3 regions of the Lysinibacillus irui genome follow, and region 1 is predicted to be linked to each of the others. Evidence: predicted binding sites of a transcription regulator. Region 1 holds the regulator's gene; each other region holds the start of a gene.
The links. The regulator CtsR, encoded in region 1, represses protease genes until heat stress. The targets are predictions, from matches to a motif close to ATGGTCAATAAAGGTCAAACA.
Positions count from the first base shown of each region.

Region 2: clpP (ATP-dependent Clp endopeptidase proteolytic subunit ClpP) is a predicted target of CtsR. The motif match lies at 2,556-2,576, and genes of this name have one in related genera.
Region 3: OU989_RS03250 (ATP-dependent Clp protease ATP-binding subunit) is a predicted target of CtsR. The motif match lies at 3,159-3,179, and genes of this name have one in related genera.

Region 1 is NZ_CP113527.1:4,315,183-4,319,921, reverse strand. It holds gene corA (magnesium/cobalt transporter CorA) at 1-709, opposite strand, end outside; gene OU989_RS21805 (class I SAM-dependent methyltransferase) at 747-1,433, opposite strand; gene OU989_RS21800 (DUF4870 domain-containing protein) at 1,554-1,859, shown strand; gene OU989_RS21795 (CtsR family transcriptional regulator) at 2,128-2,598, shown strand; gene OU989_RS21790 (UvrB/UvrC motif-containing protein) at 2,612-3,154, shown strand; gene OU989_RS21785 (protein-arginine kinase McsB) at 3,151-4,260, shown strand; gene OU989_RS21780 (ATP-dependent Clp protease ATP-binding subunit) at 4,250-4,739, shown strand, end outside.
Region 2 is NZ_CP113527.1:3,635,136-3,639,874, reverse strand. It holds gene OU989_RS18335 (gluconeogenesis factor YvcK family protein) at 1-220, shown strand, start outside; gene whiA (DNA-binding protein WhiA) at 284-1,231, shown strand; gene OU989_RS18325 (HPr family phosphocarrier protein) at 1,345-1,602, shown strand; gene OU989_RS18320 (hypothetical protein) at 1,599-1,730, opposite strand; gene clpP (ATP-dependent Clp endopeptidase proteolytic subunit ClpP) at 1,880-2,470, opposite strand; tRNA gene OU989_RS18310 (tRNA-Arg) at 2,777-2,851, shown strand; gene OU989_RS18305 (basic amino acid ABC transporter substrate-binding protein) at 3,348-4,145, shown strand; gene OU989_RS18300 (amino acid ABC transporter permease) at 4,234-4,739, shown strand, end outside.
Region 3 is NZ_CP113527.1:685,782-690,520, forward strand. It holds gene OU989_RS03225 (DegV family protein) at 1-39, opposite strand, end outside; gene OU989_RS03230 (Cof-type HAD-IIB family hydrolase) at 168-977, opposite strand; gene OU989_RS03235 (prolyl oligopeptidase family serine peptidase) at 1,099-1,863, shown strand; gene OU989_RS03240 (metal-sulfur cluster assembly factor) at 1,917-2,225, shown strand; gene OU989_RS03245 (Crp/Fnr family transcriptional regulator) at 2,286-2,981, opposite strand; gene OU989_RS03250 (ATP-dependent Clp protease ATP-binding subunit) at 3,243-4,739, shown strand, end outside.

The sequences.
Region 1 (4,739 bases):
CTGTAAGTTCTCGATTGGATTCAACCATTTCTGTTAATTTAAGTAAATGGTCGTAGATATCTCCAAAATAAGCTCGTTCTGATTTATTTAATGAAAATCGATAAGAATTAAGCACCCGATATAAAAGGTCACGCATTGGTAAAATGGTACGTCTTAAGTCAAGCAAATCGCTTCGAAATTCGAAGACAATCTTCATAGCATTTACATTGCTTTGGTATGTAAGCTCGCCTTCTAGTGCATTTAAATGATCCTCAATTTTATAAACAAGAGGGAAATAACTATCAACGATTTTATCTATAGTTTGATAAGTTAGGTAAACAGTGCCACGTTCCCAATTCTTTGGCTGGTTTTCCAAAAGTTTTTGAACCCTCTCTATTTCGGGTACAGGGTTCTTATGGAATGTCACAATATATTTATTAGAGGCAAAGATATTTACCTCTTCCGCTCCTAATGTCTCTTCGTTTAATCGATGAATAACAAAAAAATGAAAATCATCGTAAAAATCGAGCTTTGGACGCTGTAAGCGCATTAAGCAATCTTCAATAGCTAGCGGGTGGAAATGAAAAAATGAATCCAGCAAGGATTCCTCCTCTGCAGTAGGACAGTTAAAATCAACCCAATACCATTCAAACTCTTGCTGATGTATAGTTTCCAAAGGGAAATCTTTTAGTAGTTGTTGTTTTTTTGTAATGCCAATGGTGCTTATCACAGCTTTCACCTCAAAGTTATTACTACAAAATATTTATTTAATGCTCCTCTTTAAAGCATACCCATCCACCAAACAAAGTAGTGGCAAAAAATCTACTAGGTTTTATAAAACCCGCTTTCTGTAACAATGTCACAATATCTTCTTCTCGCATAAAGGAAAGGGAGCGAATGGATTTTTCCATTTCTGCTACATCGGATACCGAAAGCTTTGTATGTTGTAACCAATAGGAACGCCATAAATCAAATTGAAGCTCTGTTTCGATCGAACCAGGTTCACCATATTTTGAGACAAGGACAAAGGGGGAACCGGGTTTTAAATGTTTTGCTATTTCTTTCAATGTCGATAGCTTATCCTCATAATCCTGAATAAAATGAAGGACGAGTACTAGGCTGGCTGCATCATAATTTTCAGTAGATAACTGAGTATCTAGTATTGTTCCTTGATGGTATGACATCCTATTGGTTAGTGATTTTAAACGTTCTTTAGCTATTTTGAGCATGGATTCTGAGGGATCAATGCCAGTAAATGACCAAAAGGGTCTGCCTTCTGCAAGTTGTAAAATCTCGTTGCCGCTTCCTGAACCTACGATTAAAATCTCAGCCTTTTCAGGCAATGTAGAATGATAAAAGGTTTGTATTAAACGAAGCATTGCATCATAGCTTGGTAAAGTACGACGAATACCTTTTTCATATTCATTTGCTAAAGTATTGTTAAATTCCATCATGCATCACTGCCTTCCAAAAAAATTTTTAAAAATCCAATTCAATGTGAAACTATTACGGGTATAGTTCCGTAAATAGAAGTACATAAAACATAAACAAAGGATAAGAAAGGGTTGATATATATGGAGAGTAAATGGTCTAAAGTAATCATACACGCTAGTGCATTTTTTGCGCCATGGTTAGTACCCATTATTTTCTTCTTAATTAGTTCTGATGAGGAAGTGAAAGCAATTTCCATTCAAGCATTGCTATTCCAAATCGTTATGGGAGTTTTAATTGCTATTTCTGTTGTTTTAAGCTTTGTCCTTATTGGATTACCGTTTTTACTTATTTTCGGCATTATGCTATTTGTTGTACCGATTATCGGTATCGTTAAAGCACTGTCTGATGAACCTTGGCGTTATCCAATAGTTGGACGTTGGGTATAAATTTTTATAAACGCAAGTATATGCTAGTTGCATATGCTTGCGTTTTTTCTATGGCTAATAAGGGTACATTAAGTGTATGAGGAAATAGAGAACCGAACAGATATGATAAAAAAAGAGCTAGTTTCAAGAGCATAAAATAGCCAATTTCAGTACTTTTCATTTTCTATGGGCGAAATCATTGCAATTATTTTCAAGCGTTTTGTATAATATACTCAAAGAAAGTCAAAGATAGTCAAAGTCAGTGAAGCAAGCGAGGTGTATTCCTAAAATGCGTAATATATCAGACATCATAGAAGGTTACTTAAAGCAAGTACTTGAATTAGGTGGAGAAGGGCATATTGAAATTAAACGTAGTGAGATTGCTGATAAATTTCAATGTGTCCCATCACAAATAAATTATGTCATTAATACAAGATTTACTGCCGAGCGAGGTTACCTTGTTGAGAGCAAACGTGGTGGTGGTGGATACATTCGAATTTTACGTGTCCGCGCGAATTCACAGATTGATTTAATCGATGATGTTCTCAGGCAAATTGAAGGTGGAGCCTCACAAACGATGGCAGAGGATTTAATATATCGGCTTATCGATGAGCAGGTAATTTCAAAACGAGAAGCGAAATTAATGTTAGCAGCAATTGATCGCTCAACGATCGATTTACATCTCCCTCTAAGAGATACCATTCGATCAAAAATATTGCGAGCGATGCTGACAACAATCAAATATGAACAGCAAAAATAGTGAGGTGATGGGAATGATATGCGAACATTGTAAACAACGTAATGCAACAGTTACAGTAACACAAGTTCAAAATGGGCAAAAGGTGGAGCACCATTATTGTGACGTCTGCGCCTCACAGTTCCATCCATTTCATGCAGAATTTAAACAAGAGCCAGTTTCTATACAACAGTTATTATCAAACTGGTTTGGCTCACCAACGTGGCAAAAGGTTGGAGAAAAACAACAAGTACAACCACAACAGCAAACATGCCCACAATGTGGATTTTCGTATAAACAATTTTTAAAAGAAGGGAAATTTGGATGCCCAAGCTGTTATGACACATTTAGTGAGCATTTACCAAAGCTCTTTAATCGCATCCAGGCAGGACCCCAACACATCGGAAAAATGCCTGGCGCTCGCAGTAATGTGTATGTAATTAAAAAGCAAATTGAGGATATTCGTAAGCGAATGAAATCGGCTGTTGATGAAGAACAATTTGAAGAGGCGGCTAAGCTTCGAGATGAAGTCAAAGAGTTAGAGAAGCAGCTGCAATTTGAAGGTGGTGATGTGACATGATGATTGAATCATTTTTAGAGCGTGCGACGCCATCTTGGATGCATATCGAGGATGATTATTCAGATATTGTCATTAGTACACGTATTCGCCTTGCTCGAAATTTAGATGGTTATCGTTTTCCGCTGGCATTCTCAGAGAATGAAGCATTGCAAGTGGAGCAGGCAGTTACACATGCAGTAAGTGATAGCCCAACGCTTCAAAATGATTATGCTTATTTTGCTATAAAGGATTTAACACCTTTGCAGCGTCAAATTCTTGTCGAAAAGCACTTAATTAGTCCGCAATTAGCTAAAAAAGAACAAGTGGGCTCTATCCTACTTTCTGAAGATGAATCCGTTAGCATTATGGTGAATGAAGAAGATCATTTGCGCATTCAATGTATGACAGCAAGTTTTCAACTTCAAAGTGCTTATGAACAAGCAAATAAAATTGATCGTATTCTAGAGAAGGTATTACCTTACGCCTTCCGAGATACATTTGGCTATTTAACAAGTTGTCCGACGAATATTGGTACGGGTCTCCGAGCATCCGTCATGATGCATTTACCTGCCCTAACCTTAACGGGACAAATGAATCAAATTATTAATGCTATGACACGCTTAGGCATGACTGTAAGAGGTATATACGGAGAAGGCAGCGAAAATTTAGGCAATGTTTATCAAGTGTCTAACCAAATTACTCTTGGTAAGACAGAAGAGGACATTTTAGCAGATATCCAAAGTGTCGCTGAAAAGATTATTCAGAAAGAACGACATGCAAGAAGTAAATTGATGGAAAAAGCGGAGCTTGCTCTAGAAGATAGAGTATATCGAGCTTTAGGTACTCTAACTCATGCGAGAATTTTAACAAGTGAGGAAGCAGCTACCTGTCTATCTAATGTTCGTCTAGGTGTGGATTTAGAGTTGATTGCAGGTATTCATGCAACAACGTTAAATGAGTGTGTTGTCAGTATGCAACCAGGTTTTTTACAGCACTATGCAGGCGAGGCACTGCCCCCTGCTGAACGAGATCGTGTACGAGCAGAAATGCTTCGTGAGGCGTTATCTCGAGAATATACGAATAAGCCTATAAATGGGGAAAAAGGAGAGGATTTATATGATGTTTAATCGTTTTACACAACGCGCGCAAAAAGTATTACAGCTTGCTCAAGAAGAGGCTATTCGTTGGAAGCACGAATCTATTGGCACAGAGCATATTCTATTAGGGCTTATACGTGAAGGCGGCGGTATTGCTGCAAAAGCGTTAGAAGCTATTGATATTAGTCCTCAAAGAATTGAAGCTGGTATTGAAGAGTTAGTTGGTAAGGGTAAAGAAGACGTTGGCCCAATTGTTCATTATACGCCAAGAGCTAAGAAAGTAATTGAACTATCAGTTGACGAATCACGTAAATTAGGTCACTCATATATCGGCACAGAGCATTTGCTACTAGCCCTTATTCGTGAAGGAGAAGGGGTGGCAGCTCGTGTCCTAAATAACGCCGGTGTCGGTTTAAATAAAGCACGTCAACAAGTACTATTGCTACTAGGTAATAACGATAATGCACAATCTGGACAACAAGCAGCACAAGCTGCCAATACTCCAACAT
Region 2 (4,739 bases), 680 kb from region 1:
AATTCCAGTAAAAGAACTGTATAAAGAAGAAAGAGCTGAACCAGTAACATTTGATGTGGCAAAGCTTGAAAGTATGGGTTTAGAGGTAATTAAACGTGACATTGCGACTATTAGGCAGGATGGAACTGTTCGACATAATGCTGCAAATGTTGCAGAATGGCTAGTAGATTACGCTGATATTTACCATCAAAAGGTAAATAGACCGATTATAGAAACATAATACGTTTATTGTATATGGTAAGATAACATATACATAGAAATATGATTGAAAGGGGGGCGTGATATGTCTTTTGCTTCTGAAACAAAAAAAGAACTGACGCAAATAGAAGCGGACAATCATTGTATGAAAGCAGAAGTTTCTGCCCTAATTCGTATGAATGGTTCATTATCCTTTGCAAATAAACAACTAAGCTTAGACGTGCAAACTGAAAACGCTGCAATAGCTAGAAGATTATATACGATTATGAAAAAGTTATATCCATACAATGTGGAATTACTAGTTCGCAAGAAAATGCGACTTAAAAAAAATAATGTGTATATATGCCGTGTAAGAGAAGGTGCACGTGAGCTGTTAATTGATTTAGAAATCATCTCAGACGACTTTCAATTTAATCATACAATCTCAAGAGAGCTCATTAAAAAGAGTGGACAAAAAAGAGCGTATTTAAGAGGTGCATTTTTAGCAGGAGGTTCTGTCAATAATCCAGAAACATCAGCCTATCATTTAGAGATATATTCTTTATATAAAGAGCATGGTGAAGCATTAATGGATTTAATGAATGAATTTGAGCTCAATGCTAAAACAATTGAACGGAAAAAAGGTTTTGTGACGTATTTAAAGGAAGCAGAAAAAATTTCAGATTTCCTTAATATTGTTGGTGCCCACCAGGCTATGATGAAGTTTGAAGATGTTCGGATATTGCGAGATATGCGCAATAGTGTCAACCGTATTGTAAACTGTGAAACAGCCAATTTAAATAAGACCATAGGTGCAGCATTACGGCAAGTGGAGAATATTCGATTTATTGAAAATTCAATTGGCCTTGATCAACTGCCAGAGAAGCTTCGTGAAATAGCACGTCTACGTGTAGAATACCAAGATGTTACGTTAAAAGAGCTTGGTGAAATGGTTTCCAGTGGAACGGTTAGTAAATCAGGCGTTAACCATCGATTAAGAAAAATTGACGAAATTGCGGAAGCATTAAGACGCGGTGAAAAAATAGGTGGTTAAGTTTTCATACTTTTCAGGTATGAATGTCATGCGTAATCGCTTATTGTTCTTTTGCTAGTAAGTAAGGTAAGATAAAACTAATAGATGAACGGTAGTGAAGGGGAGTTTTGAGAATGATTGAGAGAAGAGTCCAGGTCAAATTAAAATTAGGACTACAAGCTAGACAAGCAGCACTATTTGTGCAAGAAGCAAATCGTTTTAGTGCTGATATCTTTCTAGAAAAAGATGAGAAAAAAGTAAATGCGAAATCAATTATGGGTGTCATGAGTCTAGCTGTCGCTAAAGGTACCGAAGTTACTTTAAGCAGTGAAGGTAACGATGCCGAGCAAGCGGTTACAGCATTGGCAACACTTATCGAAAAAGAAGATTAAACATTTGTAATATTATCGAACATAAAGGCACCACAGAGCAATTCTGTGGTGCCTTTATGTTGTTGAATAAATGTTCCGTTCCGCCCGCGTCCTTTCCCCAGAGGCGTCCGATGAGCCGCTTCACTCATTACGTTCGCTCCTTATCTCATTTGTGACGTTGATCCTCTAAGAGTGACGCTTAAAATGAGTAGGGAGAACATTATCACCTTTCACAAAAAAATTTATTTTTCAATACAATAAAGGCATCACAGAGCAAATCTGTGATGCCTTCTGTTTTTTATTTATTATCGCTACGATGCATAATATGGTCGATTAAACCGTATTCTTTAGCTCGCTCAGCAGTCATGAAGTTATCACGATCTGTGTCTCTTGCAATGACTTCAAGTGGTTGACCAGTGCGTTCAGATAAAATGCCGTTTAATTTTTCACGTAAGAATAAAATACGTTTAGCAGCAATTTCAATTTCCGTCGCTTGACCTTGTGCACCACCTAGTGGTTGGTGAATCATGACTTCTGCATTTGGTAATGCAAAACGTTTACCAGGTTCCCCAGCAGCAAGTAAGAATGCTCCCATTGACGCAGCCATACCAATACAAATTGTTTGAACTTGTGGCTTAATAATTTGCATTGTGTCGTAGATAGCCATACCAGCCGTAATAGATCCACCTGGTGAATTGATGTAAAGAGAGATATCTTTATCTGGATCTTCTGCTTGTAGGAAAAGAAGCTGTGCGACAATAGAGTTAGCTACATTGTCATCAATAGCACTTCCTAAAAGGATAATACGGTCTTTAAGCAGACGTGAGTAAATATCGTATGCACGTTCACCACGACTTGTTTGTTCAATAACTGTAGGAATTAAATTCATGTTAAATCCTCCTTAAAAAACTAAATTCGAATACCTTTGCTGAAATTTCCATTGTTATTTCAGCTGTATCCTTATCATACACATTATAGTCAGGGAAGGTCAAATATTAACCCTGCTAAAGTGAAATTAAAAAAAATATATTGTTTTTGCATTCTATGGTTGTATTTTGTGAGATACGTTTGTATAATAGTTAAGGTTATAAGTTTAAAGTACAGGACACTATTTTGCAGGTATGCTTCAAAAATGAGGATTATCTACATCATGCTTTTCGTAAGCCTAGAGTGAGTACTTTTTTTTTGTGCTTTTGCCCTCGTGGTGTAATGGATAACACGTAAGATTCCGGTTCTTGCACTGGGGGTTCGATTCCCTCCGAGGGCGCCATTTTACTGATTATAGATATACTTGTTATAGCTCGTCTCCTAATAAGTAGTTTAGCAGCCTGCTTAGTGGAGATAGAGAGGAAAAAGTAAGGGAATACTGTCCTAGTTGGCATTATTCCCCTATTTGTTCCTTTCAAACCTTCAAAAAAGCAACAACTCCAAATTATTTTTTAGTGAACATACTGTACGTGGACTAGTCATAGTCAAAAAAAGAATCCTTTCTGAGGGGATTCTTTTTTTTTGCCAAAATTTATCGAAAATTGGCATCGTTTATATTGTATATATATTAGTTTTAGGTTTGATTTCTTGTTATTTATACATATTTTATCTAATTATATGCATTTAATATAAATTTATATGAAAAAATATTTAGTTTTATGTGAAAAGTTGTTGTCTAATTACTATAATGTTAATATAATTGACCTAATAGTCTAACATTTCCGAATTGCGAAAAATAATACGCATTTCGGAATATTATCGAAACAGGGGGAAAAACAATGAAAAAAACAGGATGGATGTTATTGATGATGATAGCAGCTTTAACATTAGCACTTGCAGGTTGCGGAACAAAAGATGATGCATCCTCAGGTAGTACACCTTCAGAAGATGGCGGAGATGGGAAGAAAGTATATAAAGTAGGTACAGAGGCTACTTTTGCACCATTTGAATCTGTTGACGATTCAGGGAAAATTGTAGGGATTGATGTCGATATTTTACAAGCTATTGCGGATGAAATGGATTTTGAGGTTGAATGGAATAATATTGGTTGGGAGCCTGTTTTCCAAACAATTAAAAATGGCGAAACAGATATCGGTGCTTCTGGGATCACAATCACGGAAGAGCGTAAAGAATCATTTGATTTTACAGAACCATACTATGAATCTCAATTACTAATCGTTGTGAAAGAAGATTCAAAGATTAAGTCATTAGAAGAACTAAAAGATAAAAAGGTATCCGTTCAAATTAATGCTACTGGTCATATGGCAGCGAAAAAGTTACAAGGTGAAGCAAGTACAAATATTATGGCTTTTGAAAGTCAGCCAATCGCTATTCAAGAGATGTTAAATGGAAACGTTGATGCAGCTATTGGAGATAATGCAGTAGTTTATGAATATATTAAAGCTCATCCAGATCAAAAACTAAAAGTAATTGAAGATGATGCATTCGAAAAAGAATACTATGGCTTTATGGTTCAAAAGGGGAATAAAGAGCTATTAGATAAATTAAATGAAGGTCTTAAAAAGATTAAAGAAAACGGAAAATTAAAAGAAATTACAGGTACGGATTTTCAGTAATAAATGAGTAGGGTGATGCCACTAGCACAGCTACTGTGCTGGCGGCTCATTTAATTTTCGTAACTTTAAAGGGGAATGGGGTTTTCGGATGGACATCTTTGACCTACGCTGGGACATTGTCTGGAACTACCGAGATATGTTTATACGAGGTATTGGCGTAACACTTATTTTGACACTTAGTGGTTATTTTGGAGGTATTCTATTAGGTCTATTTTTGGGCCTAGGAAAATTATCGAGTAAAAAATGGATTTATTGGCCATCTAAACTATATATCGATTTATTCCGTGGAACACCAATGCTTGTGCAAATTTTGTTAATACACTTAGCAGTGATTCCAACAATCTTTGGTCATTCTTTAGGCTATATGGTTTCAGGTATTACAGCACTAATTTTAAACTGTGCAGCTTACAATGCGGAAATCTTCCGTGCAGGTATTCAAAGTATTGCAAAAGGGCAAATGGAGGCAGCTCGTTCTCTTGGTTTAACGCATAACCAGGCGATGCGAAAGGTCATTTTACCGCAAGCATTTAGACGCATGATTCCACCGTTAGGGAATGAATTCATTGCATTATTAAAAGATTCATCATTAGTAAC
Region 3 (4,739 bases), 820 kb from region 1:
CTTCGGTAGATCACATCCACTATCCGTAAAAATCTTCATTCTCTTGTCCCCCTAATTTCAACTTACTGTTTAACTTTATTCAGTTAATACTCACTAACTTTAAAGGGGTACCACTGAATAAAGTTAAACTGGTAAAAATGGAATGTTAACTTGAACTTACTACTTAACTATGATAATTTCAAGCGTTCGATGAGTATTTTTGCGATTCCATCCTCATTATTTGTTGATGTAATTTCATTGGCAATGTTTTTAAGACTTGGAATACCATTCCCCATTGCTACACCAAGTCCGGCATATTCAATCATTTCTAAATCATTGTCTTCATCACCAAATGCGATGATGCGCTCACGTGGGATACCTAAATCTTTAGCCACATGCGCAATACCTACCGCTTTATTTAAGCCGCGGCGCACAATTTCAATAATATGAAGAGGTGCACCCCATCGACGATGCTCAATAACTTCTGCGTGCACCGCTTGTAAATGGTCACGTATAATAACCGAATTCGCTTCGTTGGCTTGTATCAATAAACTTGTAGGATTTTCTAAGAGGTGTGTATATAAATCCCCAAGTGTAATTTTGGGATTGCCCATATTAAAGATATTTAAGATACGATCGTCCTCTGTATGAACATAAACCTCATCTTTTACCTCAGCAATAATATTTTCGTATTCGTAACCTTTGATGGAATCAACGACATCATGTACGACACTTAAATCAATCGGAGTATGCATATGTTGCCAAGAGGCATTTTTAGGGTGATGCACATAAGCTCCATTAAAATTGACAATGGGTGTAGTCAATCCTAGTTCCTGATAATAAATTGTACTTGCTCGGTAAGGACGTCCTGTCGCAATCATGACTTGATGACCTTGTTCCTTAGCCTGCAATAATGTTTTTTTCGTTTTTGCTGAAATTTGTTGTTGGTCTGTTAATAAAGTACCGTCTAAGTCTAATACGATTAAATGCGGTTTCATAGCTCGTTGCCCCTTTCCTATAGTTTGAATAGTATCTCTTTGTCTTTCATTCGTCAAAATTTTGTCACAGTGAAAAAAGTTTGCTAACATAAAGATGAGACAAGAGTTGGGAGTGACAAAAATGTTTGTAGAAAAAGAAGTGTGGGGAAATATTCCTTTATTACATATACATTCAGACAATATGAATGAAGAAACCCCGGTAGTGATTTTTTTACACGGCTTTATGAGTGCAAAAGAACATAACTTACACTATGCATATCAATTGGTGCATAAAGGGGTGCGTGTCCTATTACCAGATGCAAAATTCCATGGTGATCGCAGTGAAGGCCTATCAGAGATGCAAATGAACTTAAAATTTTGGGACATTGTCTTAAATTCTATTCATGAAGTGCAACAAATATATGATGAGTTAAACAATAAAAATTTATTAGCTAATCATAATATTGGCATAGCCGGCACTTCTATGGGGGGCATTGTCACATCAGGCTGTCTTAAACTGTATGATTGGATACAAACAGCTGCAATATGTATGGGTGCGCCTAATTTTGTTAAATTGGGTGAGTATCAGTTACAGCAATTCGCAAAAAATGGTGTGAATTTACCGATTTCAGAGGAAGAAGTAGAAAAAATAAATGAGCACCTAGCAAAATACGATGTCAGTCTAACACCAGAAAAGTTCGCAGGTCGCCCTGTCTTCTTTTGGCATGGAGAATTAGATAAAACGGTACCTTTCCGCGAAACGTATAAATTTTATGAGACATTACGGGAATACTATCAAGCAAACCCTGAACATTTAAAGTTCATGGTAAATAAAAAGGCTGGACATGCTGTACCACGTGACGGTATGCTAGCAGCAACTGACTGGCTTGCACAGCATTTGGCATAATATGATGCATCTGCTATGATAAGGTTAACACTATGATGGAAGGAGAAATACGAATGGATCAGGATATGAAAGACAGCATGTTAGGTGCATTAGAAAACGTAATTGACCCTGAGCTTGGAATTGATATTGTCAACTTAGGTTTAGTATATGATGTAGATTTAGATGATGAAGGGGTAGCGACTGTAACAATGACGTTAACATCTATGGGTTGCCCACTTGGACCGGTCATTGTGGACCAAGTAAACACAGCATTAGGGGAGCTTCCAGAAGTGAAAAATACAAATGTTAACATTGTATGGAACCCACCTTGGTCAAAAGATAAAATGTCTCGCTATGCAAAAATGGCACTAGGCGTACGTTAATCTGAAACAGAAGAAAATCCCTGCTTATTTTAATAGGCAGGGATTTTGCATGTAACGAAATTAATCGATACGGCATATTTGTAATGGACAATTTTCACAAGCAATTTCATTTTTTAAAAACTGTAAATCATGAATTGTAATAAAACCTTTATCGAAAGTGACAATGTCGTGTTTTTTTAGATCATTTAACATCCGATTAATCATCTCACGACTGGTCGCACACAAATTCGCTATTTCAGTATTTGTTAGCTGGAAATCAATATAAATAGAGCCATTTTCTAATGATTTACCATACGTATTAGAAAGTCGAATGAGCGTTGAAAATAAAGCACCTTTTTTACCATTTAACACTAAATCACGCAAACGGCTTTGATGCTTCAAGTTTTCTGTTTGTAACCACTTCATATATTCCACCATGACAGTAGGCTGTTCTTCTAATAAATGCTCCAAAGATTTGCGACTTAAAACATACAGCGTAGAAGGTTCTAAAACTTTTGCAGTCATGGAATTATAGACGAGATTACAAAACAACGATCCCTCTCCAATTATACTGTCAGGACCACAAATACGGATGGTTAACTCCTTGCCAGTCTCCGTTTCTTGGCTAATCGAAATTACACCTGATTTGATGTAATAAATTTCTTTTGCCCGTTCACCCTCTAGAAAAATTTTATTCCCTTTATTCACCTTGATAAAGACACCGTGCTTTTGAAAAAGATCCTTAATTTTTTCAAACATATTATCCAATAAAACCATATCTCCAACACATCGCTTTCTTTTTGTAATAAATGTCGATTATTACAAAAGGATAGTGGATTTTTCGATACTAAAACATAGAAACATACCTACTATTATAACGTAAATTTCCATTTTTAAGTGATAAATTTTAGAGCTATTTCTTTGCTTAGAATTGTCGAGTGATGTAAAATAAAGTTAGTCAAAAAAGGTCAAACTTTTCGAAAGAACAAGAATGGGTATAGAAATTATGCGAAACATTAAGGTAAAGGAGTGCTAGCTATGCAATTTCAACAAACTGATAATAAAAAACCATTAGAGCAATTTGGACGAAATTTAATTGAAGAAGTAAAAAATGGCAAAATGGATCCCGTTATTGGACGTGATGAGGAAATTAGAAATGTCATTCGTATTTTAACACGCAAAACGAAAAATAATCCTGTATTAATTGGTGAGCCCGGTGTTGGTAAAACAGCTATAGTCGAGGGTTTAGCACAGCGTATAGTGAAAGGCGATGTGCCAGAGGGCTTGAAAGAATGTGTCCTATATGAGCTAGATATGAGTGCTTTAATCGCGGGTGCAAGTTACCGTGGTCAATTTGAAGAACGCTTAAAAGGTGTCTTAAAAGAGGTAAAAGATTCGGAAGGGCAAATTATTTTATTTATTGATGAAATCCATACCATTGTTGGTGCCGGTAAAACAGACGGCGCTATGGATGCAGGAAATATGTTAAAGCCTATGCTGGCGCGTGGTGAATTACACTGTATAGGGGCTACGACATTAGACGAATATCGTATGTATATTGAAAAAGATCCTGCATTAGAACGTCGATTCCAGCAAGTACTTGTGCGTGAGCCTTCTATTGAAGATACAGTGTCTATTTTACGTGGCTTAAAAGAACGTTTTGAGTTACATCATGCTGTACGTATTCATGACAGAGCCATTGTTGCGGCAGCAGAACTATCTAATCGGTATATTACAGAGCGATTTTTACCAGATAAGGCGATAGATTTGATTGATGAGGCGTGTGCAATGATTCGTACGGAAATCGATTCCATGCCACAGGAATTAGATGCTGTGACCCGTCGTATCATGCAGCTAGAAATTGAGGAACAGGCATTACGTAAGGAAAAGGACGAAGCAAGTAAAAAACGCCTTGAGCAATTGACTGAGGAATTAACAAAGTTAAAAGAATCCTCTGAAGGAATGCGAAAACAATGGGAAGCTGAGAAGGAAATGTTGCATGACATTCAGAAAAAACGAGAAACATTAGATAAATACCGTCGAGATTTAGATGAAGCGGAAAGTAAATATGATTTAAATAAAGCTGCTGAATTACGTCATGGCAAAATTCCAACTCTTGAAAAAGAAATTCAGGCATTAGAAAAACAATTAGAAAATGGCGCAGAGTCTCGTATTTTACGAGAAGAAGTGACGGCTGATGAAATTGCTTCAATTGTTTCACGTTGGACTGGCATCCCTGTGACAAAATTAGTGGAGGGTGAGCGTGAAAAACTTTTACGTTTAAAGGATACATTGCATGAACGTGTAGTAGGGCAAGATACAGCGGTTCAACTAGTGACAGAAGCTGTGTGGCGTGCACGTGCAGGCATTAAAGATCCACATCGCCCGATTGGAAGCTTTTTATTTTTAGGTCCAACAGGTGTTGGTAAAACAGAGCTTGCCAAAGCCCTTGCTGCTCAATTATTTGATTCTGAGGAACATTTTATCCGAATTGATATGAGTGAATATATGGAGAAGCATAGTGTATCTCGTCTA